DNA from 3 places in the Novosphingobium anseongense genome. Region 2 is predicted to be linked to each of the others. Evidence: riboswitches for the same ligand, from Rfam matches in the RefSeq annotation. Region 2 holds a riboswitch; each other region holds the start of a gene.
The links. Region 2 has a riboswitch for cobalamin ahead of WG901_RS07020 (cobalamin biosynthesis protein CobG). Riboswitches for the same ligand answer to the same signal wherever they lie in the genome.
Positions count from the first base shown of each region.

Region 1: another riboswitch for cobalamin. It lies ahead of WG901_RS13635 (TonB-dependent receptor); the one in region 2 lies ahead of WG901_RS07020 (cobalamin biosynthesis protein CobG).
Region 3: another riboswitch for cobalamin. It lies ahead of WG901_RS09535 (TonB-dependent receptor); the one in region 2 lies ahead of WG901_RS07020 (cobalamin biosynthesis protein CobG).

Region 1 covers NZ_JBBHJZ010000002.1:1,009,516-1,019,939, forward strand. Annotated here, with positions in the region: gene WG901_RS13615 (glycosyltransferase family 2 protein) at 1-84, shown strand, start outside; gene WG901_RS13620 (DUF2141 domain-containing protein) at 88-612, shown strand; gene WG901_RS13625 (response regulator) at 609-1,127, opposite strand; gene WG901_RS13630 (PAS domain-containing sensor histidine kinase) at 1,110-2,699, shown strand; gene WG901_RS13635 (TonB-dependent receptor) at 2,734-4,662, opposite strand; cobalamin riboswitch at 4,841-5,063, opposite strand; gene WG901_RS13640 (dienelactone hydrolase family protein) at 5,163-5,888, opposite strand; gene WG901_RS13645 (hypothetical protein) at 5,948-6,244, shown strand; gene WG901_RS13650 (crotonase/enoyl-CoA hydratase family protein) at 6,248-7,060, opposite strand; gene WG901_RS13655 (winged helix-turn-helix domain-containing protein) at 7,057-7,587, opposite strand; gene WG901_RS13660 (LL-diaminopimelate aminotransferase) at 7,921-9,120, opposite strand; gene WG901_RS13665 (PHA/PHB synthase family protein) at 9,299-10,424, shown strand, end outside.
Region 2 covers NZ_JBBHJZ010000001.1:1,471,743-1,482,166, forward strand. Annotated here, with positions in the region: gene WG901_RS06980 (cobyrinate a,c-diamide synthase) at 1-239, opposite strand, end outside; gene cobM (precorrin-4 C(11)-methyltransferase) at 236-1,021, opposite strand; gene WG901_RS06990 (cobalamin biosynthesis protein) at 1,018-1,398, opposite strand; gene cbiE (precorrin-6y C5,15-methyltransferase (decarboxylating) subunit CbiE) at 1,380-2,588, opposite strand; gene WG901_RS07000 (cobalt-precorrin-6A reductase) at 2,545-3,348, shown strand; gene cobJ (precorrin-3B C(17)-methyltransferase) at 3,312-4,073, opposite strand; gene cobI (precorrin-2 C(20)-methyltransferase) at 4,070-4,798, opposite strand; gene WG901_RS07015 (precorrin-8X methylmutase) at 4,795-5,424, opposite strand; gene WG901_RS07020 (cobalamin biosynthesis protein CobG) at 5,424-6,503, opposite strand; cobalamin riboswitch at 6,751-6,966, opposite strand; gene WG901_RS07025 (TonB-dependent receptor) at 7,186-9,708, shown strand; gene WG901_RS07030 (YdcF family protein) at 9,710-10,424, shown strand, end outside.
Region 3 covers NZ_JBBHJZ010000002.1:172,742-183,165, reverse strand. Annotated here, with positions in the region: gene WG901_RS09560 (FadR/GntR family transcriptional regulator) at 1-664, shown strand, start outside; gene uxaC (glucuronate isomerase) at 671-2,089, shown strand; gene WG901_RS09550 (mannitol dehydrogenase family protein) at 2,104-3,471, shown strand; gene WG901_RS09545 (hypothetical protein) at 3,608-3,892, shown strand; gene WG901_RS09540 (PepSY domain-containing protein) at 3,943-5,505, opposite strand; gene WG901_RS09535 (TonB-dependent receptor) at 5,492-7,615, opposite strand; cobalamin riboswitch at 7,795-8,051, opposite strand; tRNA gene WG901_RS09530 (tRNA-Arg) at 8,163-8,239, opposite strand; gene WG901_RS09525 (MFS transporter) at 8,301-9,572, opposite strand; gene WG901_RS09520 (hypothetical protein) at 9,688-10,080, shown strand; gene WG901_RS09515 (MmcB family DNA repair protein) at 10,137-10,424, shown strand, end outside.

The DNA.
Region 1 (10,424 bases), on a different contig from region 2:
AAGGTTCTGGCGCCGCGCTTTGCCGCGCGCGGTCTGGGCGATACCGTGCTACGCGCCCAGCCTTGGCAATCGACGAGTGAGTGACGAATGCGGAAAACGATAGTTCTCGCGGCGGCGGCCGTGTTGCTGACGGCGGCGGGTCCCGTCCCGCCTTACGAGCAGCGCGGCAGGCAGGATGCCGATTGCCGGGCGAACGAACCGGGACCCGCGCTGCGCGTCGAAGTTCTCGGGCTCAAGGACACGCGGGGCATGCTGCGGCTCGAGCTCTATCCGGCGAACCAGCAGGATTACCTGGCGGACGACAAGGATCTGGTCGTTGCGGGCAAGGTGTTCAAGCGCATCGAAGTGCCCGTGCCGCGCCAGCCCAATCCGGTGCTCTGCATCCGTGCGCCGCGCCCCGGCGCCTATGCGGTGGCGGTGGTCCACGATCGCGATTCCAATCGCAAATTCAGCCCCTTCACCGACGGGGTCACGGCGACGGGCAATCAGCCGAACCTTGGCCGCGGCAAGCCGCGCCTGGCCAATGCCACGGTGCAGATCGGCCAGGGCGTGGCCCAGGCGCGCGCGACGATGCAGTATCTGCGCGGCTTCGGCTTTGCACCGCTGCGCTAGCCCAGCAAGCGGCGAGCAGCGACGACGACCTGGTCGACCAGCGCCGGCTTGTCGATGAACACGCTGTCGCTGACGTCACGGCCGGGTGCGGGGGGATTGGCGGAGACATAGATCACGCCGATACCGGCATCGATATCGCGCGCTTTGGCTGCGAGGTCCCAGCCGGTCAGAAGTCCGGTGAGGCGGATGTCGGTAACGAGCAGATCGACCCGCCCACCGCTACCACGGCTCGCCCGCAGCGCGTCGCAGGCATCTTCGGCCGAAGCAGCCTCCACGATGATGCAATGCTCGTCCTCAAAAGCCGCGACGAGCTCCATCCGGACAAGCCATTCGTCTTCGACTATCAGAACCGTCCGGTTCGCGAGTCCCGTCACCTGTGCCCCCGGCCCTTCCGCCCTGAATTCCGTATCTGATATCTTGTATTCAATAGGAAACCATTTGAGCGCTTGATCGTTCCCGATCCGGCGCGCAAACCAAAATGCGCATGGGGGTCGCGGATGAACGATTTGTCGCACGGCGGCGCAGACGTGGGTAACGATGCGGGCGTGGTCGATGCCAGACTCGAATCCTCGCTGGAGGCTGCGCTGCGCCTCGCCGCGATCGTCGAAAGTTCTGACGATGCGATCATCTCGAAGCTGCTCGACGGAACCATAACGAGTTGGAACGGCGCAGCCGAACGTCTGTTCGGCTACCGGCCCGAGGAGATTATCGGCCATTCGGTGTTGACGCTGATCCCCGACGATCGGCGCAGCGAGGAAACCGACATCATCGAGCGCCTGCGCCGCGGTGAAAGGGTCGAGCATTTCGAGACGAAGCGCCTGCACAAGTCGGGCCGGCAGATCGACATCTCGTTGACGATCTCGCCGATCCGGCGGTCCGACGGCTCGATCGTCGGCGCCTCGAAGATCGCGCGCGACATCACGCAGAAGAAACAGGCCGACGCGCTGCTCGAGCGGCAGACCGAGCGGCTCGAAGCGCTGAACCGGGTGTCGCGGATCATCTCGCAGGATCTCGATCTCGAGCGCATCGTTCAGGCCGTGACCGACGAGGCAACCGCGCTGAGCGGCGCGCAGTTCGGCGCCTTCTTCTACAACGTGCTCGACGCCGATGGCGAAAGCTACGTGCTCTACGCGCTGTCGGGCGCCCCGCGCGATGCTTTCGATCGGTTCGGCATGCCGCGCAACACCGCGATCTTCGCGCCGACCTTTCTCGGCGAAGGCATCGTTCGCTCGGCCGACATCCGCCAGGATCCGCGCTACGGCCTGAACACGCCGCACAAGGGTATGCCTACCGGTCATCTGCCCGTGGTCTCCTATCTCGCGGTGCCAGTGGTTTCGTCGTCGGGTGCGGTGATCGGCGGCCTGTTCTTCGGACATGCCGAGCCCGATCGCTTCGCGCCCGAAACCGAATCGCTGATCGCTGCGATCGCCTCGCAGTCCGCCGTCGCGATCGACAACGCCCGGCTGCACAGTGCAGCCCAGGCCGAGATCGCCAACCGCAAAGCGGCGGAGGACGCGCGCGAACTGCTGCTGCACGAGGTCAAGCACCGCGTGAAGAACACGCTCGCGACGATCCAGGCGCTGGCCTCGCAGACGCTCAAGACCACGCCGCCGTCCGAGAAAGATGCGTTCATCAGCCGGCTGCATGCGCTGTCGGGCGCGCACGACCTGCTGACGCTCAGCGACTGGCAGGAGATCGATATCGCCGCGTTGGTGCAGCGCTCGCTCGCCGCTTTCTCGATCAAGGGCACGCCACGCGTCTCGGTCGAGGGACCCGAGGTGCGGCTTTCGGCCAACAAGGCATTGTTGCTGACGATGGTGCTGCACGAGCTTGGCACCAATGCGGTCAAGTACGGCGCGCTGTCGGCCGAGCACGGCCGGGTCTCGATCGCCTGGCGTCTGGCCGAGACCGAGCGGCCAACCTTGCGTCTCGAATGGCGCGAGAGTGGCGGTCCGCCGGTCACGACGCCGACCCACCGCGGCTTCGGCTCGCGCATGATCGCCGCCGCCCTCCATGGCAGCGACGGCCATGTCGCTTTCGACTACCGATCCGAGGGGCTGCTGCTCACACTCGATCTGGTGGTCTGAAGCCCTCCCCGGAGGGGGAGGGCTCATCATCGGATCAGAACTTCACGCGGACCCCGCCATAGGCGCTCGCGCCCGGCGTGGCATAGCTGAACACCTCTTCGTAGTCCTCGTCGAACAGGTTCTCGACGCGGCCGAACAATGTGATGGCGCCTGTCAGCCGATACTCGGCGTTGAGGTTGACGAGGACGTAGTCCTTGAGCGTCACGTTGACCGGCACGAAGCTCGGGTCGGTGAAGGCGACGTCCTGCTGGCGGCCGTTGTAACGCACGGTCAGCGTGCCCGAGAGGCGCTCGTCGGCGGTGGTCCAGGTCGAGTTGAAGCTGGCGATGTGCTTGGCGCGGCGCACTTCAACCGCGCCGTTCTCGTCGGCGTCGAGCCAGGTATAGGCCGCGTCGATCCGCCACTGCGGCACGGGCCGGGCTGACAGGGCGACTTCGACGCCGCGCTGGCGCGACTTGGTCGTGCGGTTGGCCGGGGTGGCGATGAAGGTCGGCGCGGGGAAGGTCGTGAAGATCTCGCCCTTGAGCCGGTTGTCGAACCAGGTCGCGCCGATCGTCGCGATCTCGCCGAAGCGCTGCTCGAGCCCGGCTTCCCAGCCTTCGGACTTCTCGGGGCGCAGGTTCGGGTTGCCGATGTACTGGCCGTCGACGAAGCCGTAGAGTTCGAAATAGCCGGGGTTCTTGACGCCCGTGCCATAGGCGGCGTGAACGCGCGTATCGGTTGGCAGGGTGTAGGATCCCTGGACGCGCCAGGTGGTGGAATCGGCGAAGCGGTTGTTCCAGTCCTGGCGGACCGAAGCGCCGAAGGTGGCCTTCTCGTCGATGCTCAGTTCGTACTGGCCGACCAGGCCCAGATTGGTCGTGTTGCGCCGGCCGGTGAAGGCGAAGCCGCCGGGCGTGGTGTTCTGGAACTCCTCGCGCTCGAGATCGAGCGCGCCGGTCAGCTTGTGGACGACGACCTCGTCCCCGAACCGCAGACTGGATTCGAACGAGCCCTTGTAGCGGCGGCCATTGCTGCCGGTGTCGCGCAGCGCACCGGTATAGCCCTTGCGTGTGACGTCGGCGTACTGGCCGGTAAGGGCATTGACCCAGCGGCCGTCGAGCCCGGTCAGCTCGGCGCGCAGCAGGCCGTAGAGGCTCTCCTTGGTGGCGCGCACCCCGGGGCTGTCGACGATGAAGCCGAACAACGGGCTCGCCGGGTTCTGCTCGGTGTTGGCGACGTCGTAGTCGTTCCACGAGTAGCGGGCGACCCCGGTCAGCTTGAAGCTCTCGCTCGGCGTCCAAGCCAGCTTGGCGTTGACGCCGGCGGTCTCCGAGCCGACGTCGCGCGTGCCGTTGCGGGCCACGGGGGTGCCGTCGGTGCGGTAGTAGCCGCCCGAGACGACGTAATCGAGCTGGTCGGTCGCACCGGCGAAGCGCGCGGCGCCGTCGAAGGTGTTGAACGAGCCGCCCTCGGCGCGCGCGGTGAAGCCCGGGGCCTCGGCGCCGCTCAGGGTCAGATAGTGGACCACGCCGCCGATCGCGTCGGAGCCGTAGAGCGAGCTTTGCTGGCCGCGCAGCACTTCGATGCGCACGGCCTGGTCGGCGATCAGGCCGTTGAAGTCGAATTCGCCGTTGAACGGATCGCTGGCCTCGATGCCGTCGATCAGCACGAGCGCGTGATTGGCTTCGCTGCCGCGCAGGCGGATCTGGGTGAGGCCGCCGATCGCGCGGCTGACGGCGACGCCGGGCACGTCGCGCAGCACGTCGGAAACCACGCGCGTCTGGCGCGCTTCGATCGCCGCAGCGTCGAGCACCGTCACCGAGGCGCCGAGCCGGTCGGCGGCAATACCCGCGTTCGAGCGCGAGGCGGTGACGACGATCGTCTCGCCCGCGGCGTTGGTGGCGGGCTGGCTCGGGTTCGAGCTCGCGAAAGCGGGCGTGGCTACGGCCAGCGCCAGCAGCGAGGTATAGGCGGTCTTCATGGTCTTGTCCCTCCGCGCCGGGCAACGAGGGCGGGGGCTGCCGGGGCGTTGATGCCCTCGACCGACGCGCCGGACGGGGCTGGCGCAATCGACCCACCTCCGGCGCACCACAGCGGCCCCGCCGCTTGGTCGTCGCTCAGACGGAGAACCGTGCCGTGGCCGATCCCTGGGCCAAGGCAAGAGCGACCATGCGCCGGCCGGTCTCCTGGCTCGCGGGTCACGGCACGATGCACGACCTTCCCAGGCACGCGATCGGCGCCCAGTGGCGGCTCCAGAGGAGCCTCGTGCATCGCGCTATCCGCTCACAGTTGCAGGGACAGCCTCGGCTTGGGCAGATGTCTCTGCCTTACCGTGTTCCCGAATTAAGCCCCTCGCGGGGCACCGGCGCGATCTTCGCCGCGGTTTCCCGCGGTCGGTGCGCGGCTTAGGCCGCCTAGCCGAGCGTGCCAACCGCGCGCCCGTTGCGCCGCGGCATTATCGGCACAGGTGCGGGAAATGGGTTACACTTCCGCGCCGCGCAGCTTCAGGTCGAGCAGCGCCAAGGTCGAGGCCCAGGACAGCCGGTCCGCCAACGCATCGTAGGCGCGGCCGTTCTTCGGGTCGTCGGCCGCAGGATCGGTAAAGGCGTGGTAGGCATGGGCATATTCGGCGATCTGCCAGTCGGCTTCGGCGTCGATAAGTTCGGCGCGCAGTGCGGCGACGTCGGCCGCCGGTACGTGCGGATCGCGCCCGCCGGTGTGGACCGCGACATGGGCCGTGACCACGCCCTTGGCTGCCGGTGCGGCCGTGGTGAGGATGCCATGGTAGCTGACCACCGCACGAACATCGCCGCCGCCGCGTGCGAATTCGAGCACGCACATGCCGCCGAAGCAATAGCCGAGCGCGGCGATCCGATCCGGGGCCACCTCGGGTCGTGCCTTGAGCACATCGTGCCAGGCGCCCATGCGTGCGCGCAGGCGTTCGGAATTGCCCCAGAGCGGCGCGACGAGGCCGCCGACGACGCTCTCGTCCTCGCTGTAGGCGCCGTCGCCGTACATATCGACCGCGAGCGCGACATAGCCTTCGGCGGCGAGGTCCTGGATAACCTGGCGCATGTGCGTGCCGAGGCCGAAGGCGTTGTGCACGACCAGCACGGCGGGATGCGGGCCCGGGCCTGAGGGCGTTGCCAGCTCGCCGCGCAGGGCCAGAGTTTCATGCTCGCAGATCACGATCTCAACTTCGTTCACGTCGCCATTTCCCCTTCGCGGTAAGATTTCGTTTACCATGTAAGCCTAGCTAAAAGCCCATGGAAACCGCCAAAGCACTCCCGCTTCCCCAGCCCGGAATCATCACCCCCGCGAACGCGGTGAAGTCGCCGGTCGCGGCCGATGAGACGCCGCCGTGGCTGATGGAGGAGCCGACGCCGGTCCCGCGTCTGCGCAAGCCGACGGCAGTCGCAACGCCGGTCCGCAAGGCGGAGACGCTGCACTGGGGCGTGGTCGCGCTGACCTTGTTCACCGCGGCCAGTGTGCTGTTCGGTTCGCACGGCGCCTCGCAGCCAAAGGAACTGCTGCCGGTTATGATCAAGATCCCGGTGCGCTGAGCCTCAGGGATCGACGAAATTCGCCGGCCGCTTCTCGGTCTGGCTCATCATCGCCTCGATCTGGTTGCGCGTGCCGAGCAGCCGCTGCTGCTCGAAGCTTTCGGCGGCCAGAATGTCGTCGAGCGAAAGCTCCGTACTGCGATTGAACAACGATTTCGCGGCGCGCACCGCATTCGGGCTGCGCTGTGCGATATCCTGCGCCAGCGCCATGGCGCGCGCCACCGGATTGGCATCGACCACCGTGGCGAAACCGAAAGCCAGCGCCTCCTCGCCCGAGAACTCCCGGTTGGTGTAGGTCAGCTTGCGCAGCACGTCGTCGCGCACGCAGCCGCGCCACAGCGCGAAGCCGCCCATGTCGGGCACGATCCCCCACTTCATTTCGAGCACCGCCAGCCGCGCTTCGGGCGCCACGACGCGGATGTCGGCGCCGCTGGCGATCTGCAGGGCGCCGCCGAAGCAGACGCCGTGAACCGCGGCGATCACCGGCACGGGCAGCTTGCGCCAGACCAGCGCCGCCTGCTGAAAGCGGTTGGCATTGCCGTGCGTACGCTGGGTCAGCGGTGCCGCCGCACCGCCGAGCGCTTCCTCGAAGGTCGCGAGATCGAGTCCTGCGCTGAAGGCCTTGCCTTCGCCCGAGAGCACGACGGAGCGCAGCCCGGGCAGGTCGAACAGCGCCTGCCCCACCGCGATCAGCGCATCGAACATCGCCGGATCGAGCGCGTTGAGCTTGTCGCCGCGCGTCAGCGTCACGCGGGCTACGCCATCCGCGTCGATGGTGGCGCCGACGCGGTCGCTGGTGGGCAAGGGGTGGGTCATGGACGCTGGTCTCCGATCGCAATCCCATCCGGGGTGCCGACGATGAGATCATGCCAGCGCCGATCGGCAATGGCCATCGGTAGAGCCGGCGATTCGCCTGGTGGCGGCACCAGCATATAGCCGCCAGCCGGCGCCGTCCGCACCAGCCCGCCGAGTCCGACCGCCGCCAGCTTGGCGCGCAGGCGGAAGATATGGACGGCGAGGCTGTTGGTGTCGGGTATGTGGAACAGTCGCCAGACCTCGCGCAGCAAGGTCGGCTTGGCCACGGGCACGCCCGGCGTATCGGCCAGCCGCCAGAGCAGCGCGAATTCGCGCGGGTGGAGCGCCAGCGGCCTCCCGGCGATCGTGCCGTCCCGCGCGAGCAGGTCCAGCCGCAAGGGGCCGATCGCGCGTCGACGCGGCAGCGACTGTGCCTGTTCGGCGAGCCGCAGTGCCCGCGCCGCGATCTCGCTCAGGCCCGGCGCTTCGTCGAGCACGTCACCGAAACCCAGACCGATCAGCCGCGCGCGCTCGTCGCTATCGGCCACGCCGAGCATGATTATGCGATCATGTCGCGGTTGGCCTTGCTCGCGATGCAATCGCGACCAGGCGTGTTCGTCCAGGCTCGCGATATCGGCGAGCGCGACGGCCTCACCCGCGTCCGCAATCGGTGCGGGCGGCACCAGATGCCAGCCGCAGCGCCGCAGATCCCAGGCAGCCGGGATTTCGGTTGCGCACAACCAGTGAAAGTGGCGCACTCCACGCCCCCATCGGCCTTATGTTCTTTGCTATCCCGAACCGTGGCGCGTCGAATCGGCGCCAAGGCTCGGGAAGAACACAGCAAGTCGGTGGTGTTGCCAATACCGACGGGGATGCGGGTGTCAGGCGGCGGAGCTGTTCACGCCCATGCTCGCCAGGTAGCGCTTGATGTTGCGCGCGGCCTGGCGAAGGCGCTGCTCGTTCTCGACCATGGCGATGCGCACGAAGCCTTCGCCGTCCTCGCCATAGCCGACGCCGGGGGCCACTGCGACCTCGGCATGGGTCAGGAGCTGCTTGGAAAACTCCAACGATCCCATATCTTTAAGCGCAGGTGGCAGCGGCGCCCAGGCAAACATCGAGGCCTTGGGCGGCGGGATGTCCCAGCCGGCGCGGCCGAAGGCTTCGACCATAACGTCGCGGCGCTTCTGGTAGAGATTGCGGTTCATCTCGACGATGTCCTGCGGCCCGTTGAGCGCCGCGCAGGTGGCCGCCTGGATCGGCGTGAAAGCTCCATAATCGAGGTAACTCTTCACGCGCTTGAGCGCGGCGATCAGCCTGGGATTGCCCACGGCGAAGCCGACGCGCCAGCCGGCCATCGAGAAGGTCTTCGACATCGAGGTGAACTCGACCGCGACGTCCTTGGCGCCGGGCACCTGCAGGATCGAAACCGTCGGGTTGCCGTCGTAGTAGAGCTCCGAATAGGCGAGGTCGGACAGGATCCAGACCTTGTTCTCCTTCGCCCAGGCGACGAGGCGCTCGTAGAAGGCAAGGTCCACCGTCTCGGCGGTCGGGTTCGACGGATAGTTGACGATCAGGATCGACGGGCGCGGCACGGTGAAGGCCATCGCGCGGTCGAGCGATTCCCAATAGCGCTCGTCGGGCGTCGTTGGCACCGAACGGATCGTCGCGCCGGCGATGATGAAGCCGAAGGTGTGGATCGGATAGCTCGGGTTCGGTGCGAGCACGACGTCGCCGGGTGCGGTGATAGCCGTCGCCATCGAGGCGAGGCCTTCCTTCGATCCCATGGTCATCACGACCTCGGTGTTGGGATCGAGCTCGACGCCGAAGCGGCGGCCGTAGTAATTGGCCTGCGCCTTGCGCACGCCGGGGATGCCTGCCGAGGCCGAATAGCCGTGCGCATCGGCCTTCTGCGCGACTTCGCACAGCTTGTCGACGATATGCGCAGGCGGCGGCAGGTCGGGATTGCCCATGCCGAGGTCGATGATGTCGCGTCCGGCCGCTCGGGCGGCTGCACGCATGTCATTCACTTCGGCGATGACGTAGGGCGGCAGGCGCTTGATGCGGTAGAACTCGTCTTCCATGACTTCTGGCAATCCAGTTTGCATGCGGCGGAATTGCCGCAGGAAATCGCTCTAGGCGGATAAACGGGCGCTGGCAAATGGCTCTGGGCGGGCTATCCTGCAAAGCGGATGGAGAGGACTCGATTGTTTCCCGTGGGACATGCCGCGGGGTGCGAATGCCAATAAGGAGTCCTGAGTCATGGCAGACAAGTCGCGTTCGGACGGGCGCGCGCCCGACATCTTCACCGAGATGTTGCGGGCACAGACCGAGGCCGCCTCGCAGGTCTTCGGCCAGATGTTCGCGCCGGTCCTGCCCAAGGGCCTCGGCGATGCCCCGACTCCGGCCTGGGGGGACGTCGCCGAATCGCTGCAGGCGATGTGGGGCCAGTTCCAGAGCGGGGCCGCGGCCGACTATGCCGACCCCGCCAAGCTGACCGGCCTGCTCGAATCCTGGTACCGTCAGGTGCCCCTTGCCGATGCCGACAACCAGAAGCGCCTCTGGGACGACAGCCTCCAGCTCTGGCAATCGGTGCTCGGCCAGTACGGTATCGGCCCGACCACGCATGACGACAGTCCCGATGCCGAAGCGAAGCTGCCGCGCAGCGACCGGCGTTTCGCCGATCCCAAATGGCGCGAGCAGCCGTTCTTCGCGCTGATCCACCAGGCCTATCTGCTCTTCGCCGAACAGGCGGAGGCGGCGGCCGACGGCGTCCAGGGGCTCGATCCGGCCAGGCAGCAGCAACTCCGCTTCCTGACGCGGGCGATCGTGGATGCGCTGAGCCCGGCGAATTTCCCGCTGACCAACCCGATCGCGCTCGATCGCGCAATCGAGACCCAAGGCGAGAGCCTGACCAAAGGGCTCGAGCACATGCTCGCCGATCTGAGCCGAGGGCAGCTCACCCATACCGATCCCGAGGCGTTCAAGCTGGGCGAGAATATCGCGGTGACCCCGGGCAAGGTCGTCCACGAAACGCCGCTCTACCAGTTGATCCAATACACCCCGACCACCGACAAGGTGCTGGCAACACCGCTGGTGATCTTCCCGCCGTGGATCAACCGCTTCTACATCCTCGACCTCAACCCGGCGAAGAGCTTCGTGCGCTGGGCGGTCGAGCAGGGTGTGACCGTGTTCATGGTCTCGTGGAAGTCCGCCGATGCCAGTATGGCCGATGTCGTCTGGGACGACTACGTCCGCGCGCAGATCGATGCGATCGACACCGTGCGGACCCGGCTTGACGTGCCGTCCACTCATGCCATCGGCTATTGCGTCGCGGGCACGACCCTGGCCGCGACCCTGGCCGTGCTCGCGCGACGCGGTGAGGCCG
Region 2 (10,424 bases):
CCCTGCCCTTGCGCGGCGATGCCATCGATGAGCGCGGCGTCCATCGCCCAGCTATCCAGGTTGAACGATGCCCGCCCGCAGGCGGCGCGGTGAAAGCCCGGGTCGATGTAGTCGGGCCCGCACTTGAACGGCTGGACCGCCACACCATCCTCGCGCAGCGCGCGCAGCAGGCCGAGCGTGACCGTGGTCTTGCCGCTGCCCGAGGCCGGCGCCGATATCAGCAGGCCCGGCGGTGTCACTCGGCCGATCCGGCGTAGCGCGATTCCACATGCTGCGGCCGAAACCGGCGGTCGTACCCCTGCGCATAGAGGCTGCTTTCGGCGAAATCCTCGGCATCGAGCGCGCGGCCGACCAGGATCAGCGCGGTCCGCTCCATGGTGCTCGCAACCGCCGCCTCGATGGTCGCCAGGGTGGCACGGACGATGCGCTGGTCGGGCCAACTCGCGCGCCAGACGACCGCCACCGGGCAGTCGGCGCCATAGACCGGGGCGAGATCGGCCACGACCTTCGCCAAATTGTGGATCGACAGGTGGATCGCCAGCGTCGCTCCCGTCACCGCGAAGTTCTTAAGGCTTTCGGCGGGCGGCATCGTGCTCGCACGGCCCGGCGTGCGGGTCAGCACGAGCGACTGCGCCAGTGCCGGCAGCGTCAGTTCGGCCTCCAGCGCGGCAGCGGCAGCGGCGAAGGCCGGTACGCCGGGCGTCACGGTGAAAGGAATGTCGAGCGCACGCAGACGGCGGATCTGTTCGCCCATCGCCGACCAGACCGAAAGGTCGCCCGAATGCAGGCGGGCCACGTCCTGCCCGGCGGCATGAGCCGCGGCGATCTCGGCGACGATCGCGTCGAGGTCCATCGGTGCCGTGTTGACGATCCGCGCGCCCGGCGGACAGTGATCGAGCACGGCCTCCGGGATCAGCGAACCGGCATAGAGGCACACGGGGCTGGCCGCGATAAGGTCGCGCCCACGCAAGGTCAGCAGGTCGGGCGCGCCAGGGCCGGCGCCGATGAAATGAACCGTCATGTCGAAACTCCTGCCGCCAAGGCGCAAGTCGCCATGCGGTCGTGTGAAATGCTGCGGGGAGCCAACAGGCGCGCGCCGGGGCCGGCCGCAACGAGCGCGCAGGCCTCGGCCACGCTGCCCGCGCCGCGCGCCGCCTGCGAGGCCAGCGATCGCGTCGGGGTGGCGAGGCCGAAGATGCGCGCGGGTGTGACCGCGATCAGCGGCAGCACCAGCAACCGCGCGAGCTCGGCCAGCGCCTCGGCCTTGTCCTCTATCGTCGCCAGATGGGTGACCGGCCAACCAGCGATCCGCGCTGCGTCGAGCGCCGCCCGCAGCGAGGCCGCCGTCGCTCCAGAGCGGAAGCCGAAGCCGGCGACGATCACAGCGTCACGCTCCACTGGACAACCGGATAGCGCGACCGCCAGCCGCGACGGCCGCCGAGCGGCGCCGCGTCGGCCAGTTCGATACGCAGGAGGCTGCCGCCGCGCCGTTCGTGCCAGAGCGCGAGCAGCACTTCGGATTCGAGCGTCACGGCATTGGCGACCAGCCGCGTGCCAAAAGGCAGACGGGTCTCGAGGCTTTCGAGCAGGCCCTGCGACAGTCCGCCCCCGACGAACACCGCCTGCGGCGGTGGGCCTTCGGGCAAGACTTCGGGCGCGATGCCATGGAGCACTTCGAGCCGGTCCACGCCCAAGGCCAGCGCATTGGCGCGCGCACGATCGGCGCGGACAGGATCGGCTTCGACCGCGCAAGCACGGTTGGCGGGATGGGCCAGCAGCCACTCGATCGCGATCGAGCCCGATCCCGCGCCTATGTCCCACAGCATCTCGCCCGCACGCGGCGCGAGCGCGGACAGGGTGAGCGCGCGCACCGGCGCCTTGGTGATCTGCCCATCATGTTCGAACAAGGCGTCTGGTCGCCCGGCGGTCGCGGGCAGGACAGAGCCCTCGCCGTAAACCTCCAAGCCCACCGCCACGGGATGCGCAATGTCGGCGAGCGTCATCGCGCCCGCCTCGACGACACGCCGCCTTTCGCGCGGACCGCCCAGACGCTCCAGGACGTGCAATTGCGAGGGACCGAAGCCCTGCATCGACAGATAGTCAGCAAGCCGTTTCACCGCATCACCGTCGCGCAACAGCACCAGCGCGCGAGCGCCAGGCGCGAGATGCGGGCGCAGGCGTTCGAGCGGTGCTGCGTGAAGGCCTAGACAGGCGGTGTCCTGGATGGCCCAGCCCAGCCGCGCCGCGGCCAGGCCGAAAGTGGATGGTGCCGGATAAGCCGTCCATTCGTGGGCATCGAGCCGATGCACGATGCTGCTCCCCGCACCGAACCAGAACGGATCGCCCGAGGCCAGCACCACGATGCGCTGCCCGCGCCGCGACAGCAGGCGCTCTACGCCCTCGGCGAAGGGCACTGGCCATTCTTCCAGCGCGCAGCTAAGCGCGGGCAGCAGTGCGAGATGCCGGGCCGATCCCATGACCAGCTCGGCCTCCGACAGCGCCGCCAGGCTCGCTATGGACAGGCCATCCGCACCGTCCTCGCCAATGCCGACGATCGTCAACCAGGGCGGAGCATCCGTGTCAGCCACGCCGAATATCCTTCTTCTGGGCGGCACCAGCGAAGCGAGCGCATTGGCGCATCTGCTCGCCACGCGCGGGGACGCGGCGGTGTTCAGCTATGCCGGGCGTACGACCAACCCGCGCGGCCAGCCGCTGCCGCTTCGTGTCGGCGGTTTCGGCGGCGTCACGGGTCTGATCGACTATCTGCGCCGCCACGGCATCACGCACCTGATCGATGCCACACACCCTTTCGCCGCGACGATGAGCGCCCATGCGCTCGAGGCCGCACGCGCGACGGACGTGGCCCATGTCGCGCTGACCCGCCCGGCCTGGCGTCCCGAGGCGGGCGACCGCTGGCGCCATGTCCCCGACTTGGCCGCCGCGGTCGATGCGCTCGATGGACCGGGCCGCAAGGTCATGCTCGCGCTCGGCCGCATGCATGTGGATCGCTTCGCCGCCCGGCCGCAGCATCACTATCTGCTGCGCTTCGTCGACGCGCCCGAGGTCCCCCCGGCCCTGCCCACGCACAGGCTGATCGTCGATCGCGGCCCCTTCACGATCGAAGGCGACCAGTTGCTGATGCAAGAGCACGGCATCGAGCTCGTGGTCTGCAAGAATGCCGGCGGCCCCGGCGCCGTCGCGAAGCTGGCGGCTGCGCGCGCGTTGGGCTTGCCGGTGCTGATGATCGATCGCCCGGCGCTGCCCGATCGGATCGAGCTTCACCGGCCGGAGCAGGTGCTGGACTGGCTCGATCATGGCACTTCGTCCGGGATCGAACGCGGCGTGTAGAGGATCGGCCCGCGCGCCCGCTCGATGACGCGCGTGCGGCTGGAGCCCAGGATCACCATGGTCCGCATGTCGGCCATTTCTGGCCGCGCCTCACCGAGGCTGACGATCCGCAGATACTCCTCCGGCGTGGTCACCGCGCGCGCGAAGAGAATCGGCCGCGCATCGCCGCAAGTCTCGCGCAACACGGCCAGTGCGCGCGCAAAGCCCTCGGGCCGCGCCTTGGAACGCGGGTTGTAGAAGGCCATGGCGAAGTCCGCCTCGGCCGCCAGCCGCAGCCGCCGTTCGATCACGGCCCAGGGCTTGAGATTGTCCGACAGGTTGATCGCGCAGAAATCGTGCCCCAACGGCGCTCCGGCCCGCGCCGCCGCGGCCAGCATCGCAGTGATGCCGGGCAGCACGCGGATGTCGAGATCGCGCCACGACGCGGGTCCGGCTTCGAGCGCCTCGAACAGCGCCGAAGCCATGGCGAAGACCCCCGGATCGCCCGACGAGACCACGACCACGCGCTGCCCCGCCGCCGCCATTTCGAGCGCTTGCGCGGCCCGATCGATCTCCACGCGGTTGTCCGAAGGATGCAGCACCAGCCCTTCGCGCGGCGCCACGCGGGCAACGTAAGGGATATAACCGACCACGTCGGTCGCCTCGGCCAGCGCGGTGCCGACCTCGGGGGTCACCAGCCCTTCGCCGCCCGGCCCGAGGCCCGCGACCGCGACCCAGCCGCTCACGGTCTACGCCCCTGTCCGTGGATCAGCAGGATCGAGAAATAGGGCGTGACCGTATCGACCTCGGCCAACCGCGTGACCCGCTGGCCCGGCATGGCGGCGTGCTCGACCAGCCAGGCGGCCTCGGCGCGGCCGGCGGCCTCGACCGCGCGGCGCAGCTTGGGCAAATGGCGCCCGATCTTCATGACCACCAGCGCATCGGTGTCGCGGATGCGCCGCACCAGTTCCGCTTCCGGCAGCGTCGCCATGGCGACGGTCAGCACGTCGTCGCCCCAGGTGATCGGTACCTGGGTCGCGTTCCAGGCGCCCGCCATGCCGGTAATGCCGGGCACCACCTCGACCGGCACGCTCCCCGCCAACCGGCTGTGCAGGTGCATGAACGAGCCGTAGAAGAAGGGATCGCCTTCGCAGAGCACGACGACGTCGGCGCCGGTCTCGGCCACCGCCAGCAACCGCTGCGTGCATTCGGCATAGAAGGCGGAAAGGCATTCGTTGTAGCGCGGATCGGTCAACGCGATCTCGGTGGTCACCGGATATTCCATCGCCAGCTCGACCACATCGGCGTGGAGCATACCCTCGACGATCCGCCGCGCCTGGCCCGGCCGCCCGGCCTTGCGGAAATAGGCGATATGCCGCCCGCCGCGCACCAGCCGGTCGGCGCGCACGCTGAGCAGGTCCTGCGCACCGGGGCCGAGGCCTACGCCGTAGATCGTGCCCGTCTTGCTCATTCGGCGCCGCTCGCCAGCGCGTTGATCACCGCGACGGTCATCGCACTGCCCCCCAGCCGCCCCTCGACCACGCAGCACGGTACCGGCTGCGCCTGCCACAACGCGGCCTTCGATTCCGCGGCGCCGACGAAACCGACCGGACAGCCGATGATCGCGGCGGGGCGCGGACAATCGCGATCTTCGAGCATGTTCAGCAGGTGGAACAGCGCCGTCGGGGCATTGCCGATCGCGACCAGCGCACCGGATAGATGCGGCCGCCAGAGTTCGAGCGCGGCGGCCGAGCGGGTGTTGCCCAGCACACGCGCCAGGTCGGGCACCGCGGCGTCATGGAGCGTACAAATCACGGCATTGTCGGCGGGCAGACGCGCGCGCGTGACGCCTTCGGATACCATACGTGCGTCGCAGAGGATCGGCGCGCCCTGCGCCAGGGCGTCGCGCGCCACCGTTGCGAAACCGGGCGAAAAACGGATCGACGACGCAAGCTCCACCATGCCCGCCGCGTGAATCATCCGCACGGCGACCGGCTCCTCATCGGCCGAGAAGAGCGCGAGATCGGCCTCGGCACGGATCGTGGCGAAGGACTGGCGATAGATCGCCGCGCCGTCCTTCTCGTAGTCATGGGGCATCAACAGGCTCCGAAATGGGCAAGGAGATCGGCGGCGGTCAGGCCCGCGCGCAAAGGTTCGGCATCGGCGCGGGCGTCCAGCGCAAGGTCGTATCGGCCCGCGCGCCCGGTCAGCATCACGTCGGCCGGGGCCGACCGCGCACAGCCCTTGGCGCAACCGGAGACGTGGAGGCGTCCCGCGACATGGGGGGCGAGGTGGCGCGCCAACGCTCGGGTCTCCACGCCCGCTTGCGGGCAGGCCGGTTGGCCAGAACAGGCATCGACACGCAACAGCGGCGCGGCGGGGTCGGTCGACAGGTCCGGAGCCTCGATCGCGACGTGAGCGCCTTCGACCAGAAGGATGCGCCACGGCGAGACGCGGAAACCGCTCTGCCCATCGGCGAGGCGCAGCAGCGCCTCGACTTCGACGCGACCGAAAGCGAGACCATAGGCCATGCCGCGCGGCCAAGGTCCCGGCAGCAAGTGCGGTCCCGGCGATGCGAGCCGGGCGGCGCCGGCAGCCCACGGCGGAAGTGGCGCATCGTGCCGGGCCATACGTCCTGCACGGCCGCCGCCGCTGGCGACGAACCAATGGGCGAGCCCGATCAAGGCATCGACTTCGCCGCCGCGATCGACGGGCATTCCCACCTGCCGACCATCGGCACGAAGCATGATCCCACCGTCGGCCGCACGTTCGAGCCGGAAATCTCCAGGTTCGTCGGCAAGAACGGGCGCGACGCCGGCATCGATCACGAAGCCGACCTTCCCCGGCAGTTCGGGAAGCTCGCCGATGCGTTCGAGCAATTCGCAGGCCAGGCGATGGCTGTCGTCGGCCTCGCGCCATTCGGGCGCGATCAGCACATTGCGGGCGCGCTCGTGCTCGGCTTGGGCATCGACGAGCCCCGCGTCGAGCAGGCGATCGAGCAGCTTGGGCCAGCTTGCCTCGGTCACCCCGCGAATCTGGAAGTTGGCTCGGCGCGTCAGGTCGATCAGGCCGTTGCCGTGTTCACGGGCTGCGGCGCACAGTTCTGTGATCGCGTCGGACGTCAGGCAGCCGAGGCGCGGCTTCACGCGGACCAGCAGCCCGTCACCCGCCATCATCGGACGCCAGGCGTCGGGGCACCAGCCCCTCACCGCAACGTTCCTGCTGGCTTCGGCCTCGCGGCTCACACCCGATCTCCGCCGCGCCGAACGACGAATGGCGGGGCTTGCCGGAAGACCGGTCGACGCGCGGCGGCGGGCAGGCGCGGCAGGCACCCGTCGCAACGCGACCGTGCAGCCCCAGCCGCACAGTTTCGTCGCCCAGACGGGAATGGACCGTGCCGCGACCAATCCCTGGGTCAGGGCAAGAGCGACCAGAGCGCCGGCAGGTCTCCTGGCTTGCGGGTCGTCGCTCGATGCACACCTTCCCAGACGGATCATATCCGTCCAGTGGCTGCCCTTTCGGACTCGTGCATCTCGCTATCCGCTCACAGTTGCAGGGACAGCCGCGGATTTGGGGGCGAGCCCCGCACCGCATTCCCGATTAAGTTCCTCGCGGAACACCGGCACATTCATGGCATGCCCAAGATTGCTCCGGGGCATCGGCCAGCCCCTAGTGGAAATCAGCCACCAAGCCAAGGTGCGTCACGGTATCGACAGGTCGCGGTAGCGCGCCTTTCCGATTCCGATCGCAACGCGTGAATGGGACAGGTCGCCCTCGCCCCATAAAAGACAACGATGTCATTTGGCTGTAGTGAATAGCTCCTAGCAGCCCCTTCATCCAATGAGGGGGACTGTTACGATGCATGTCGCAGCCAACAAGATTCAGATTATCTCGCTTCTCGCCTCGGCCTCCGCTCTGGCCTGGGCACTGCCGGCCTCAGCGGCTTCGCGCGACGATGAAGCAGCGGCCGAAGCGGCAGCCGATGCCGCTCCCGCGGTGGGCGAAAGCGACATCATCGTCACCGGGGCCGCGCGCGCGCAGCGCCGTTTCGACGTGCCTTACGCGGTGAATTCGTTGTCGCAGGCCGAGGTCGAGCGCATCGCGCCCAAGAGCTTCGCCGACCTGCTAGGCACGGTTCCCGGCATCCAGGTCGAAGCGACCGGCGGCGAAGTGCAGAACATCACGCGCATCCGCGGCATCCCGACCGACCGCGGCTACATGATCTTCCAGCAGGACGGCCTGCCGCTGTACCATGAGATCGACGGCGTGTTCTTCAACTCGGGCGAAGGCATGAACCGCTACGACCTGATGACCGAGCGGGTCGAGATCGTCCGCGGTGGTCCGGCGCCGATTTACGCCTCGAGCGCGGCGGCGATAGCCAACAACATCACCGTTACCGGCACCGACGAGGCGCGCGGGCGCGCTCAGGTGACGATCGGCGATACCGGCCTCTACCGCCTCGATGCGGTGCAGTCGGGCCCGCTCGGCGAGCGTACCTACTACGCGATCGGCGGTTTCCTGCGCCAGCACGACGGCTATCGCAAGAGCGGCTTCCCCAGCGACAAGGGCGGCCAGATCCGCGCCAACCTGAAGCACGATTTCGACAACGGCTTCGTCAAGGTGGCCGTGACCTACGTCAACGACCACAACCTTTTCTATCTGCCGATCCCGATCGCCGATCCGCGCAACCCTGCGGTCTCTCTCGACCGGTACATCGACTATCATCGCGGCACGATGAACTCGCCGGCGCTGCGCAACGTCAACATCAAGTACCGCGATGGCTCGGGCACCGTGCAGGGGCTGAACCGCGATCTCGCCGATGGTCGCCACATGCGCTTCTTCAACGCCAACCTGCACTACCAGGGCGAATTCGGCGACTATGCCGTGTCCGCCAAGGTCGGCTTCACCAAGGGCAAGAGCAGCTTCGACGCGTTCTATTCGACGACCAACCCGGCCGATGCCACCACCTTCGCCAACGGCTATCTCGCCGCTGCGCGCACCGCCTTCGGCGCGGGCGTGGCACGGATGGGCTATGCGATCGCGGGCACCAACGGCGCCACGGCCTATGATCCGAGTACGGCCTCCGGCCTCGTCATGTCGGGTCAGTATCGCGCGGTTGAGGCAGACTTCCACTCGACCCAGGCCGATCTGAGCGTCACCCGCAAGTTCGAGACCGGCTTCGGCACGCACGACATCCGCGTGGGCACCTATGGCTCGATCTATGGCAACAAGAGCCTGCAGGTCTATCAGGACATGCTGATCGAAGTCCGCGGTCAGCCGCGCACGCTCGATCTCCTGGCCTATTCGGCAACGGGCGCGGTGCTCGGCTCGGTCACCGACAAGGGCGTGCTGCGCTATACCACCACGCTCAACCAGGGCGAAGGCGACGCCAAGATGATCGCGGTCTATGCCAACGATACCTGGGACATCACCCGCGGCCTGCGCCTCGACGCCGGCATCCGCAAGGAATGGTACGACCTCGACGGCTTCGCGCTGCTCTCGGCCAATGCCAACCTCGGCGACGCGACGACCCTGGCCGACGACACCACCCGCGCCTTCACCGGCGCAATCGTTTCCAACAAGCTCAAGCCTTCGGCGACAAATTGGACGGTTGGCCTGAACTACGACTTCAATGGCAATCTGGGCGCCTATGGTCGCGTCTCGAACCTGGAAGTTCCACCCAACCTGGGTGTCACGACGAGCACGGCGCCGACCATCATCAAGACCAAGGCCCGCCAGTACGAAGTGGGCCTCAAGGCCAGCTTCGGCCCACACTATCTCTACGTCACAGGCTTCTATACCAAGTTCGATCCGTTCAACGCCTCGTTCGTCGCGTTCAACCCGATCACCGGCCGCAACGACCAAGCCGTGCCGTTCATCGGCGAGGCCGTGTCCAAGGGCGTCGAAGTCGATGGTCGCCTCGCGCCGACCTCGTGGTTCGAGTTGGCCGGTTCGGTCACCTGGCAGGATCCCGAATATCGCAACCTGGCGAACACTGCGGGCGCCGATCCCAGCGCGGTCAACGGCAACCAGATCATCCGCGAGCCCAAGTTCTTCGGCAATCTGCGCCCCACCCTCCACTTCCCCGTGGGCGACGGCGAACTGGAGGTTTCCGGCCGCTACGAATGGACCGGCCGGCGCTATGTCGATCTGTTCAACCTGACCGGGCTGCCCGCCTTCCAGACGATCGGCGCCTCGGTGTCGGTCACCCAGGGCGGCTGGCGTTTCCAGGTGGTCGGCGACAACCTGACCAATGCCAAAGGACTGACCGAGGGCAACCCGCGCACCGACCAACTCGCCGGTCAGGGCGCCAGCGATGCGATCTACGGGCGTCCGTTGTTCGGCCGCAACTTCCGCTTCATCCTCAGCCGGAGCTGGTAATATGCGCAGGTCCTGCGCCGCGGCGCTGATCGCCTGCCTTGCCGCATCTGCGATGATGCCGGCGGCAGCCTCGGCGCAGGACCCGGCCGGCTATGCCGCGCCGTTTTCCGACACTCTCGAAACGCGGGTCTTCCCCCTGTTCGCGATGCTGCACGCGGCGCCGGGCTGGCCGCAGGCGCTCGCGCGCGATCCGGCGCTGCGCAAACTGGCGGCGGATCGCGCCGCCCGCGCGGCGCAGGAGACATGCTCGCCCGCGCCGCTGTGCCTGGCCGATGCCTGGACCTGGACCCCGGCCGACGTGGCCCTGGTCGAGACGCGCCTGCGCGCGCTGTTGCACGACCGGGACCTGGCCGCGGCGCTGATCTCTCGCCAGATGCGGCCTTCGGGTCGCTTCGCCGCCCACGCCGCGTTGCCCGATGGGGATTTCGTCGGCGCGGCCTGGCGCGATGCCGCCGCGGCGATCAACCGAACGATCGCGGTCTATGCCAAAGGCGAAGCACCGCGTTATCCCAAGATCGACGGGTTCATCTTCGACCTCGCCGTGCCCGAATACACACAGGTACTGAGCGCCCACGGCGTCGCGACCGCCGGCCAGGCTCGCGAAAGCGACCTGTTCTTCGATCCTGCCCAGCGCTACGCGGTGGGTCTCCTCCAGATCAACGAGCGCACCGATGCGGCCGGATACCGCCCGCTGCTGGCCGGCGAGAACGCAGCCG
Region 3 (10,424 bases), on a different contig from region 2:
CAGCCGGCTTCCGGCCGAGCGCGAGCTGGCGCAGCAGCACAATGTCAGCCGCCCGACCGTGCGCGAGGCCATCATCGCGCTCGAAGTGCAGGGGCTGGTCGAAGTCCGCATCGGTTCGGGCGCCTATGTCATGCGCCTGCCGGGCAAGGGCGATATCGCCGGGTTCAACATCACGGCTTTCGAACTGACCGAAGCGCGCCTGCTGTTCGAGGGCGAGGCGGCCGCGCTCGCCGCCACGCAGATCAGCGACGAAGAGATCGCCGAGATCGAGCAGCTGGTCCGCGAGATCGCGCGCGAGAATCAGGACCCTGGCGGTACGGACAAGGCCGACCGCGCGTTCCACCTCGCCATTGCCAGGGCGACGCGCAATCATGCGGTGCTCGAGACGATCGAGCGGCTCTGGGAACTGCGCTACACCTCGCCCGAAGCCGCGCTGCTGCACGAGAAGGCGCGCACGGCCAACGTCAAACCCGTGATCGAGGAGCATTCGGCCGTGCTCGAGGCGTTGCGCGCGCGCGATCCGGCGATAGCCCGCGCGGCGATGCGGACGCATCTCGCCGCCGTGCTCGACAGCCTGCTCTTCGCGACCGAAGAAAAGGCGGTAGAGGAGGCGCGCCGCGCTGTGGCCGCCAAGCGCGCGCGTTATACCCAGGCGACGCGCTGAATCGCGATGTCTCGTCCGCTTACGCTGCATCCCGACCGGCTGCTGCCCGCCGATCCGGCCACCCGCGCCGTCGCGCGTGAGCTTTATACCGCCGTTGCCGGCCTGCCGATCGTCAGCCCGCATGGTCATACCGATCCTTCGTGGTTCGCGCGCAACGAGACCTTCGGCAACGCCGCCGATCTGCTGCTGCGGCCTGACCACTACGTCTTCCGTATGCTCCATTCGCAGGGCGTCGCGCTCGAAGCGCTGGGCATCGGCAAGGCTGGCCGCGCCGATCCTCGCGAAGCCTGGCGCCTCTTCGCCGAGCGCTATCATCTGTTCCGCGGCACGCCCTCGTCGTTCTGGCTCGACTGGGTTTTTGCGGAAGCCTTCGGCATCGCGGTGCGGCTCGAGGCCGAAACTTCGGACCTCTATTTCGACACGATCACCGCGGCGCTGGCCACCGAGGCTTTCCGGCCGCGTGCGCTGTTCGACCGATTCAACATCGAAGTGATCGCCACGACCGAGAGCCCGCTCGACACGCTCGAACATCATGCTGCCGTGCACGCCGAGAACCAGCGTCCCGGGGGTTGGCAGGGCAAGGTCGTCACCGCCTATCGTCCCGATCCCGTAATCGATCCCGAGTTTGAGGGCTTCAGGGACAATCTGGTGCGCCTCTCGGAGCTGACCGGCGAGGACGCGCTGTCGTGGCAGGGCTATCTCGCCGCCCACCGCCAACGCCGAGCCTTCTTCGCGGGCATGGGCGCGACCTCGACCGATCACGGCCATCCGACCGCGCAGACCGCGGACCTGGCCCCGGCTGCGGCCGAAGCCCTGTTCCGCAAGGTGTCTGCGGACGAATTCACCGCGGCCGAGGCCGAGTTGTTCCGCGCGCAGATGCTGACCGAGATGGCGGCGATGAGCGTCGAGGACGGGCTGGTCATGCAGATCCACCCGGGATCCTTCCGCAACCACAATGCCGATGTCTTCGCGCGTTTCGGCCGCGACAAGGGCGCGGATATCCCGATGCGCACCGAATATGTCCACGCGCTCAAGCCGCTGCTCGACCGCTTCGGCAATGCGCCGGGCCTGTCGATCATCCTCTTCACGCTCGACGAGAGCACTTACGCGCGCGAACTGGCGCCGCTCGCGGGGCACTATCCGTGCCTCAAGCTCGGCCCGGCCTGGTGGTTCCACGACAGCCCCGAGGGCATGCGCCGCTTCCGCCGCGCGACCACCGAGACCGCGGGCTTCTACAACACCGTCGGCTTCAACGACGATACGCGCGCCTTCCTCTCGATTCCCGCGCGGCATGACCTTGCGCGCCGGATCGACTGCGGCTTCCTGGCCGAACTCGTGCTCGAACATCGCCTCGAGGACTGGGAGGCGGCCGAACTCGCACAGGACCTCGCCTACAATCTCGCCAAGCAGGCCTATCGGCTGTGACTCGCCTGTCCGAAATGACGCTGGACCGGCTCACGCCGGAGGTGACGCGCTTCGGCTATGACCGTGCGGCGCAGGCGACGGGCATCGTCCATTTCGGCATCGGCGCGTTCCACCGCGCGCACCAGGCCTGGTACACCGACCGGGCGATGGAGGGCGGCGCCGACACCAAGCATGGGCGCGACTGGGCGATCGCCGGCGTCTCGCTGCGCTCGGCTGGGGTGGCCGAGCAGATGAACCCGCAGGACGGGCTCTACAGCGTGACCGAATGCTCCGCCGCGGTGCCGCGGGTGCGCGTGGTTGGCGCTGTCCGTCAGGTGCTGGTCGCGCCGCAGGATCCCGAAGCGGTGGTCGCCCTGCTCGCCGCGCCGGCGACGAAGATCGCCAGCTTCACGATCACCGAGAAGGGCTATGGTCGCGCCGCTGACGGCAGGCTCGATCCCACGCTCGCGGGCGAGGGATCGATCTACCGTTACCTCGCCGAAGGCCTTGCGCGGCGCAGGGCCACGGGCCTGCCGGGGCTCTCCCTGCTGTCTTGCGACAACCTCGCCGACAACGGCGGCCAGCTCGGTCGGCTGCTCGGCGAACATGCCGCGCGCACCGACGCCGATCTCGCCCGCTGGATCGCCGACGAATGCACGTTCCCCGGCACGATGGTCGATCGCATCGTCCCCGCTACCACTGCGGACGACGTTGCCGCGGCGGAGAGGCTGCTCGGCCTGTCCGACGCGGCCGCGGTCGTCACTGAGCCGTTCAGCCAGTGGGTGATTGAGGATCGATTCGCCCAGGGCCGCCCGGCCTGGGACAAGGTCGGCGCCCAACTTGTCGCCGATGTCGCGCCTTACGAGACCGCAAAGCTCAGGATGCTCAACGGCGCGCATTCGGCCTTGGCCTATCTCGGTCTGGGTCGCGGGCACGTCTTCGTTCACCAGGCCGTAGCCGATCCGGCGATCCGCCCACTGCTCGAGCGGCTGATGCGGCAGGAAGCCGCAGCGAGCCTGACACCGGCACCGGGTCAGGATCTCGAAGCCTATGCCACCGAACTGCTGGCGCGCTTCGCCAACCCCTCGCTCGAACACCGCCTAGCGCAGATCGCGATGGACGGCAGCCAGAAGGTCCCGCAGCGCTGGCTGGAGACGCTGGCGCATCATCAGCATCGCGGGGTCGAATGTCCCGCGATCCTTATAGCGCTCGCCGGCTGGCTGCGGCATATCCGCGGCGACAACGGCGCGGTCGAGGATCCGCTTGCAGAGAAACTGCTGGCCTGCGCGCAGGCCGTGGCACCGACGGACCTGCTCGACGCGCTGTTCGGCGCCGAGGCGCTCGTCGCAGCGGTATGGACGCCGACGGAACGGGATCGGAGTTTCGTAGCGGCGCTGCTCTAGCGCGCGGGGCAGCGAAGATCGCGACCACGTAAAATTACCAATCTCGAACGATCTCCTCGCGCGACAGATTGACACTCCCAAAATTCTAAGCAAGCTTATCAATTGCTAAACTAGGTAAGTAGTTGGGAGACTATAGATGCGTAAATTCCTCGTGGCCGCAACCGCGGCGCTGTTCGTCGTGGGCGCTCCGGTCGCGGTTCTTGCCCAGGCACCGGCCGCCGCGCCGGCCCTGACGACGGGCAAGATGATCTACACCAGCGCGGGCCAGCGCCTCGCGCCGGTCTATCGCGTGAATGCCGCAGGCGATGCGCAGATCATCCTCAACGGCAAGCTCGTGACGATCCCTGCTTCGACCCTGTCCGAAGCCGAGGGCAAGCTGACCACGTCGCTGTCGCGCAAGGAAGTCAGCCAGGCTCGGTGATCGTGTTTCGCGGTGGTGCCGAAAGGTTCGGCACCACCGCTCCCGCGCACTTATCGTCCGCCTGGGAGGCGAACGGCTTGCGCGGGGCCCCGAACGGGCCGCAACCGACGCCAGCCGATGACCACGCCCGAGACCGAGACGATCAGTCCGGCCGCCGACAACAGCCACATCAGCAGATCGCGTAGCAGCCGGTGTTCCAGCAGGAACGGCAGGTCGAAGCTATGCAGCGCCGCGAACAGCCAGCGATAGGAGCGGCTGCCCGATCCTGCTCGCCCCAGCAACCGGCCCGTGGCCGGATCGATGTGCAACCAGGTCTGGTTCGCATCGTCGAACACGAGCCGCAGCACGGGCAGCGACCGCGCATCGCGACGCGGATCACCGGTGGCGTACCAGTAGCGATCGTAGTGTTCGAGGCGTTCGGTCCGCATGAGTTTGCCGTCCGTCACCGCAGACCGCGCGATCGTTTCGATCCGCGCCTTTGCGAGCGAGATGGGCTCGGCGGTTGCACCGTCGAGCAGCCGCTTGTGCTCGGGATCGCGCCAGGCGACGATGACCGGTATACCGCCGAGATGGGTGAACTCGAGCTCGCGCGCATCGCGTGCCGTACCGGCGAGGCCGCGCAGGTCGGTGGTGGCAAAGCCCGGCTTCGCGCCGACATAGCGCTCGGCGATACCCTTGTCCTCGTCGCGGAAGCCGCCCCAGGGGCTCATCGACAACCAGCCGCTGAACACCCAGGTCACCACGAAGACACCGCCGACCAGGCCGACGACATGGTGCCATTTCATCCAGCTGCGATAGGGGCTGACCGATCCCGACTTGTAGCGCTTGCTGATCCGGACCCGCAGTAACCCGATCCAGATCCCCGCGATCGCGCCGAGCATGCCCACGCCCGAGGTCCAGAGCACGGTCTGGCGCCAGGGCTCCTGATAGACGCGCAGCGCCTCGAAGTAGATCCAGTGCGGGACCGCGCCGAGCCAGTTCCAGAAGCGCTCGTGCGCCGTGGTGTTCTGCACGATCTCGCCGGTCTGCTGCATGACGTAGACGTCGGTTGCCGCAGGATCGGCCAGGCGAATGCGCCAGAACGGCGCGATCTTCTTGTAGGCGCGCGTGACGACCCACTGGTCCTGACGAACCGCGACGATCGAGGCGACCGGTGCCTGGACGAAAGCCGCAGCGATCGCGCCGGCCTGCGGCGCGTCGACCGCACGGATTTCCTGCCCGGTCTCGGCCGAGATCGCGCGGCGCCCGTCCGCGGTGGCGACACGATAGACGGGAACGTCGCCCGACATGCCCAGCCGCATCTCTTTCGGGAACGCACTCTCGCGCAAGGTCGTGAGTACGGCATCGGGCGTGACCCTGACCCGCGCCCAGTCGATCGGTACGGCCCCCGCGATCCGCTCGGGCGCGCGGAACGACGGGAACGGGACATACATCATGACGACGCCCGAAACGAACCACACTGCGAAGAACACGCACAGGACGATGCCCGTCCAGCGGTGGAAGAAATAGAGGAAGCGCTTGGTGGCGCGCCATAGCGCTCTGGTTGAAGGGGTATGGGAACGCGCCCGCGGCGCGCTCCCATCGGTGATCGCGATGCCGTCAGAAGGCGACATGGATCGTCGCCTCCACCGTGCGCGGATCGCCGAGCACCCATTGCGAGGCGCCATAGGTCGAGCGCACATAGGTCTCGTCGAACAGGTTGCGCACGCGCAGGCTGGCGCTCGCCGCTTCGACGAACTGCCAGCGAAGGCCGATATCGGTCAGCGTATAGGCCGGGATCACGCGTGTATTCGCGGCATCCTGATAACGCTTGTCGACATAGGACACGCCGCCGTCGATCACCCAGCCTTCGAGGACTTCCCAGCTGACGAAGGCATTGGCGGTCTTCGCCGCGACATTGGTCGGACGATTGCCCGCGCGCTGGAACAGCACGCCGCCGACGGATTCGGAAAAGTCGTCATAGCGCGCGCGCAGCACGGCGCCGTTGAGCGAGATGCTGACGCCCTCGATCGGTTCGAGCGAGAACGACGCCTCGATGCCCTTCGATGATTGCTGCCCGACCTGGACCTGGATCGTCGGGATCAGCGGGTCGGAGGTCAGCAGCTTCTTCTTGACGATGTCGTAGGCGGCCAGAGTCCACTGGCCGCGCCCGCCCCAGAACACGTGCTTGATGCCCAGCTCGTACTGGCGGCCCGTCGAAAGGTCGAAGCTGCTCTGTGCGAGGCTGGTCGAAACCAGCGCGCCGACCGGATCGGCGGCCGTGGCATATTGACCATAGAGCGAGAGCGTCGGGATCGGCTGATAGACCGCACCGACGCGCCAGGTCACCGCATCGGGAGTGCCCGTGAAGTTGTTCGTCGCCGTGACATAGTCGGTCTTGGTAATCTCCGGCCGGTCGTAGCGCAGCCCGCCGACGAGCGAGAATTCGTCGCTGAGCTTCAGCCGGTCCTCGGCGAAGACCGAAAACTGGCGGATCACGTTGGTATAGCGCGGCCTGGTGGTCGCGGTCGGCTGATCGATGAACAGGCCGGGCACCGGGTTCACCACGCTGATCAGTCGCGTGGCGTTGTTGCCCGAATTGCTGACGTTCTTGTAGCTGATGTGGTTGACGTCGAAGCCCACGACGACCTGGTTCTCGACCGTGCCGAAGCTCTGCTTGAGATTGGCGGTGGTCCGGTTCCCGGTCTGCTTCTGGATATGGTAGAGTTCGAGGAAGCTCGACTGGCGGATCTGCGCCGGGCTCGTCGCCGTCGCCGCGACCCAGGTCACGTTCTCGGCGTTCTGCCAGTATTTGTTGGCCCAGAGGTGATAGAAGGTGCTGCGGATCGTCAGCGCTTCGGACGGTGTCCACTCGATCTTGCCCTGGCTCCAGTTGTCGCGGAAGCGCAGCACGGCATCGGTTACGTTGTAGTTGTTTTTGCGGATCGACGTGTCGAGCGCGCCGTTGACCAGCGGCACACCGAACCAGGTGCGCGGCTTCTGCGTGCTGAAGTCGTGCGACAGCGTGATGCTGAGATCGCTCGCGGGCTTGAACCGGATCGCGCCCGACAGCGCGAGTGCGCTGTTCTCGCCGCGCGCCATCCAGCCGTCGGAACGGCGATAGCTGGCGTCGACGCGGAAGCCGACGCTATCGTTGATCGGCCCGCCGGCACCGGCCGCCACGTTGAACGTGTCGAACGAGGCGGCACCGGCGCGGCCGGCCACTTCGAGCGTGTCGCCAGGCTGCCGCCGCACGACGTTGACCGCGCCGCCGATCGCGCCTTCGCCATAGAGCACCGAGGCCGGCCCGCGCAGGATCTCGACGCTTTGGGCCATCCATGGATCGGCCGGGAAGGTCAGCGTGTTGTTGTACATGCGCATGCCGTCGTAGAGCGTCATCACCGAGTTCTGGCCGGTGAAGCCGCGCGACGAGAGGCCGAAGCCGAACACGCCCGAGGTGTTGACGATGCCCGTCGCGCGGGCCGCGGCATCCTGGATGGTCAGGTCGCCGCGCAGGCGGATCGCATTGCCGTCGAGCGTCTCGACGCTGGCCGGCGTTTCGAGCGGCGTGAGATTGAGGCGGCTGGCGCCTTCGGTCTTAACGTTGAGGCGAAGCTGGTCGACCGTGCCGACGACGACGATCGTTTCGCCTTCGGCGGCAGTGGCATCGGCTTCGCCGGCATGGGCCAGCGCAGGCGCGCAGAGAGAGAAGGCCGCGAAAGCAGCCGGTGCAAAAGTCTTCATGATACTCCCCCGTCGGCGTCTCACGACACTGGGCAGGGGCTTGCCGTTCATGAACGGTCGGCAGCGTGCACCGGCCGGACGCCCGGGGGCAACCGGCACACGAAACCGATGCAGCCCCAGCCGCTCGTTCGTCGCTCAGACGGAGTACACCGTGCCGCGGCCATCCCCTGGACCAAGGCAAGAGCGACCAGACGCCGGCAGGTCTCCTGGCTCGCGGGTCATAGCTTGATGCACGACCTTCCCAGGCCTCGCATGATTTAGCGTCCGGCCCAGTGGTTGGCGGCTCGGGATCCTACCCGTCCGCACATGTGCATCGCGCTCGCCGCTTACAGTTGCAGGGACAGCCTCGGATTCGGAAACGCAGGATCGCTCCGGCCTTCCTCACCGCGTTCCCGTTTTAAGCCTCTTGCGAGGCACCGGCGCGATCATGCGTCCGCAATCTTTGGGATCGCGAACGGCGCGGCTGATACAATGGAGATGGGCAAATCACAAGCGCCCGACGAGCGCACTGACGATGTCGCTGCGGAAAGCCGAATCTGCGGATATATGGTGCACCCGACAGGATTCGAACCTGTGGCCTCTGCCTTCGGAGGGCAGCGCTCTATCCAGCTGAGCTACGGGTGCGGGCCGCGTGCGACTAGCAGAGGGCGGCGCACATTGCCAAGCGCAATGTCGTCTATTCCGATCAGGCTGTCGCGGGATCGGCGAGTGGGGCGTCGTGGGGCGCGTCCTCGGCATCGAGATCGGGGTAGGGGCCCAGCATCAGGAACAGCAGCATCGTGCCCAGACAGGCGGGAATCTGAGCCCAGAGTACGATGTCGTAGCTCTTGGTCACGTCGTAGATGTGGTTGGCCAGCACCGGGGCGATGCCGTTGCCGAACAGCATCAGCCCGTTCATCGTACCGAACAGCGCGCCGAAGGCACGGAGCCCGAAATGCCGTGCCGCGAGATAGGCGCAGCAGTCGACCTCGGTGCCGACCGCGAGGCCGAGGATCAGGCAGGCGATCGCGGCGACGCCGGGGCCGGGGAAGGCGAGCAGCAGCAGCACGGTGACCACCGGCATGGCGACGCTCGCGGCGGCGACCTTGGCGGCGTCGAACCGGTCGAGCAGAAAGCCGCCGACGATCCGCCCGGTGATCGAGCCCAGGCCGAGCAATCCGGCGATGCCCGCGGCGCCGGCGGGGGTCAGATCGCGGGCGATCAGCACGGGGACGAGGTTGGTGGTCAGCGCGCAGATCGTCACCGAGAACAGCAAGGTCGCGCCGGCGAGCTTGAGGAACCGCGGCTGGGTGAAGCCTTCGCGCGCCGAGACGCCCTGAACCTGGCGCGGGGTTTCGGCTGCGGCGCCGGCCTTGCCGCCCTCGGCGGGCATGCGGAACAGCAGCCAGGTCACGGGGAAGGTGAGCGCCGCGCCGATCACGCCGAGGCCGACATAGGCCTGGCGCCAACCATAGTGTTCGACCAGCCAATTGGTCAGTGTCGGCACGAAAGCGGCGGCCACGCCCGTGCCGCACAGCGCGATGGCGAGCGCGATTCCGCGGTTCCGGTCGAAATAGCCGTTGATCGCCTTGGTCCAGACCGTCGGCAGGATCAGCATGTTGCCCGCGCCGAGCAGGATCCACAGCAGCCACCAAGATTCGATGCTGGTCGCCTGCGACAGCGAGGCCAGGCCGAAGGCGAAGACGAGAATGCCTGCGAGCGCGATGCGGCGCGGACCGACCTTGTCGATCGCGAGGCCGACCAGCGGCGCCGCGACCAGCGCGATCGTCGAGATGATCATCAGCCCCATCGAGGTCTGTGCGCGCGACCAGCCCATCTCGCGTTCGAGCACCGGGATCATCACCCCCAGCGAATAGCCGTGGGTCGAGCAGAGCATGATGCCGATCATGCAGGGCGGCAGGATCCGCCAGTTCTGCCGCAGCTCACCGAAGCCCGGCCGCCCGCCGTCGATCGCCATCACTCTCTCCAATTCGTATTTTCGCGGCCAATTGACCGTGCTTTGGCAGCGCGCGCAAGAGCAAGGCAGGGGCTTTTAGCGATTTGGCAAGCAAGAATGGCTAGGTCGAACAGCCATGGACGCGACTCCGATCAACTTCGATTCGGCCACGCCGCTCGGTTCGCTTGCGCTGCCGCTGCCTGGCGACCTTCCTGACGTTGCCGTCCGGAAATGGATAGCGCTGCACGACGCGGCGGCGATCGTGGCGGCCCTCGCCGGACTGGCGCCGGAAGCGCCGACCGCAGCGCTGACCGGTTTTGCCGCGGCCATCGGCCAGGCGCCGCACTGGCGCCGCGAACTCGCGGTTCAGGGCATCGAGGATCTTGCCGCCATCATGGAGCCCGGGCTCTCGGCCCTCATCGCGGTCCAGGCTGCGCGCGGCGATGCGGTCGCACCCGCGCATGCGCTGTGGCTCGAATTCGTCGCGGCCCGCGACGCGCTGCTGACGCTCTCGCTTCCGTACGACTGACTCGCCGGGCAAATCCCGGCCCTTCCCAAGTTCGCCATATGTTCCTATGAACGGGCATGGCCGAATCCGATTCCCCGCTCGCCCTTTCGCTCGACCGCATTGCTGCTGAGGCCAACCCGGTAGGTAGCGAGGAACGCCGTGCCATGGCCGTCGCGCGGGGGATCTGCCGCCTTTTCGCGCGCAACGACACCTGGTGCCTCGCCGAGATGCCGCTGCGCTGCGGTCGCCGCGCCGACCTTATGGGCATAGACGCCAAGGGCCGGATCATCATCGTCGAGATCAAGGTCAGCCGCGCCGACCTGCTCGGCGACGGCAAGTGGCCCGACTATCTCGACTATTGCGAT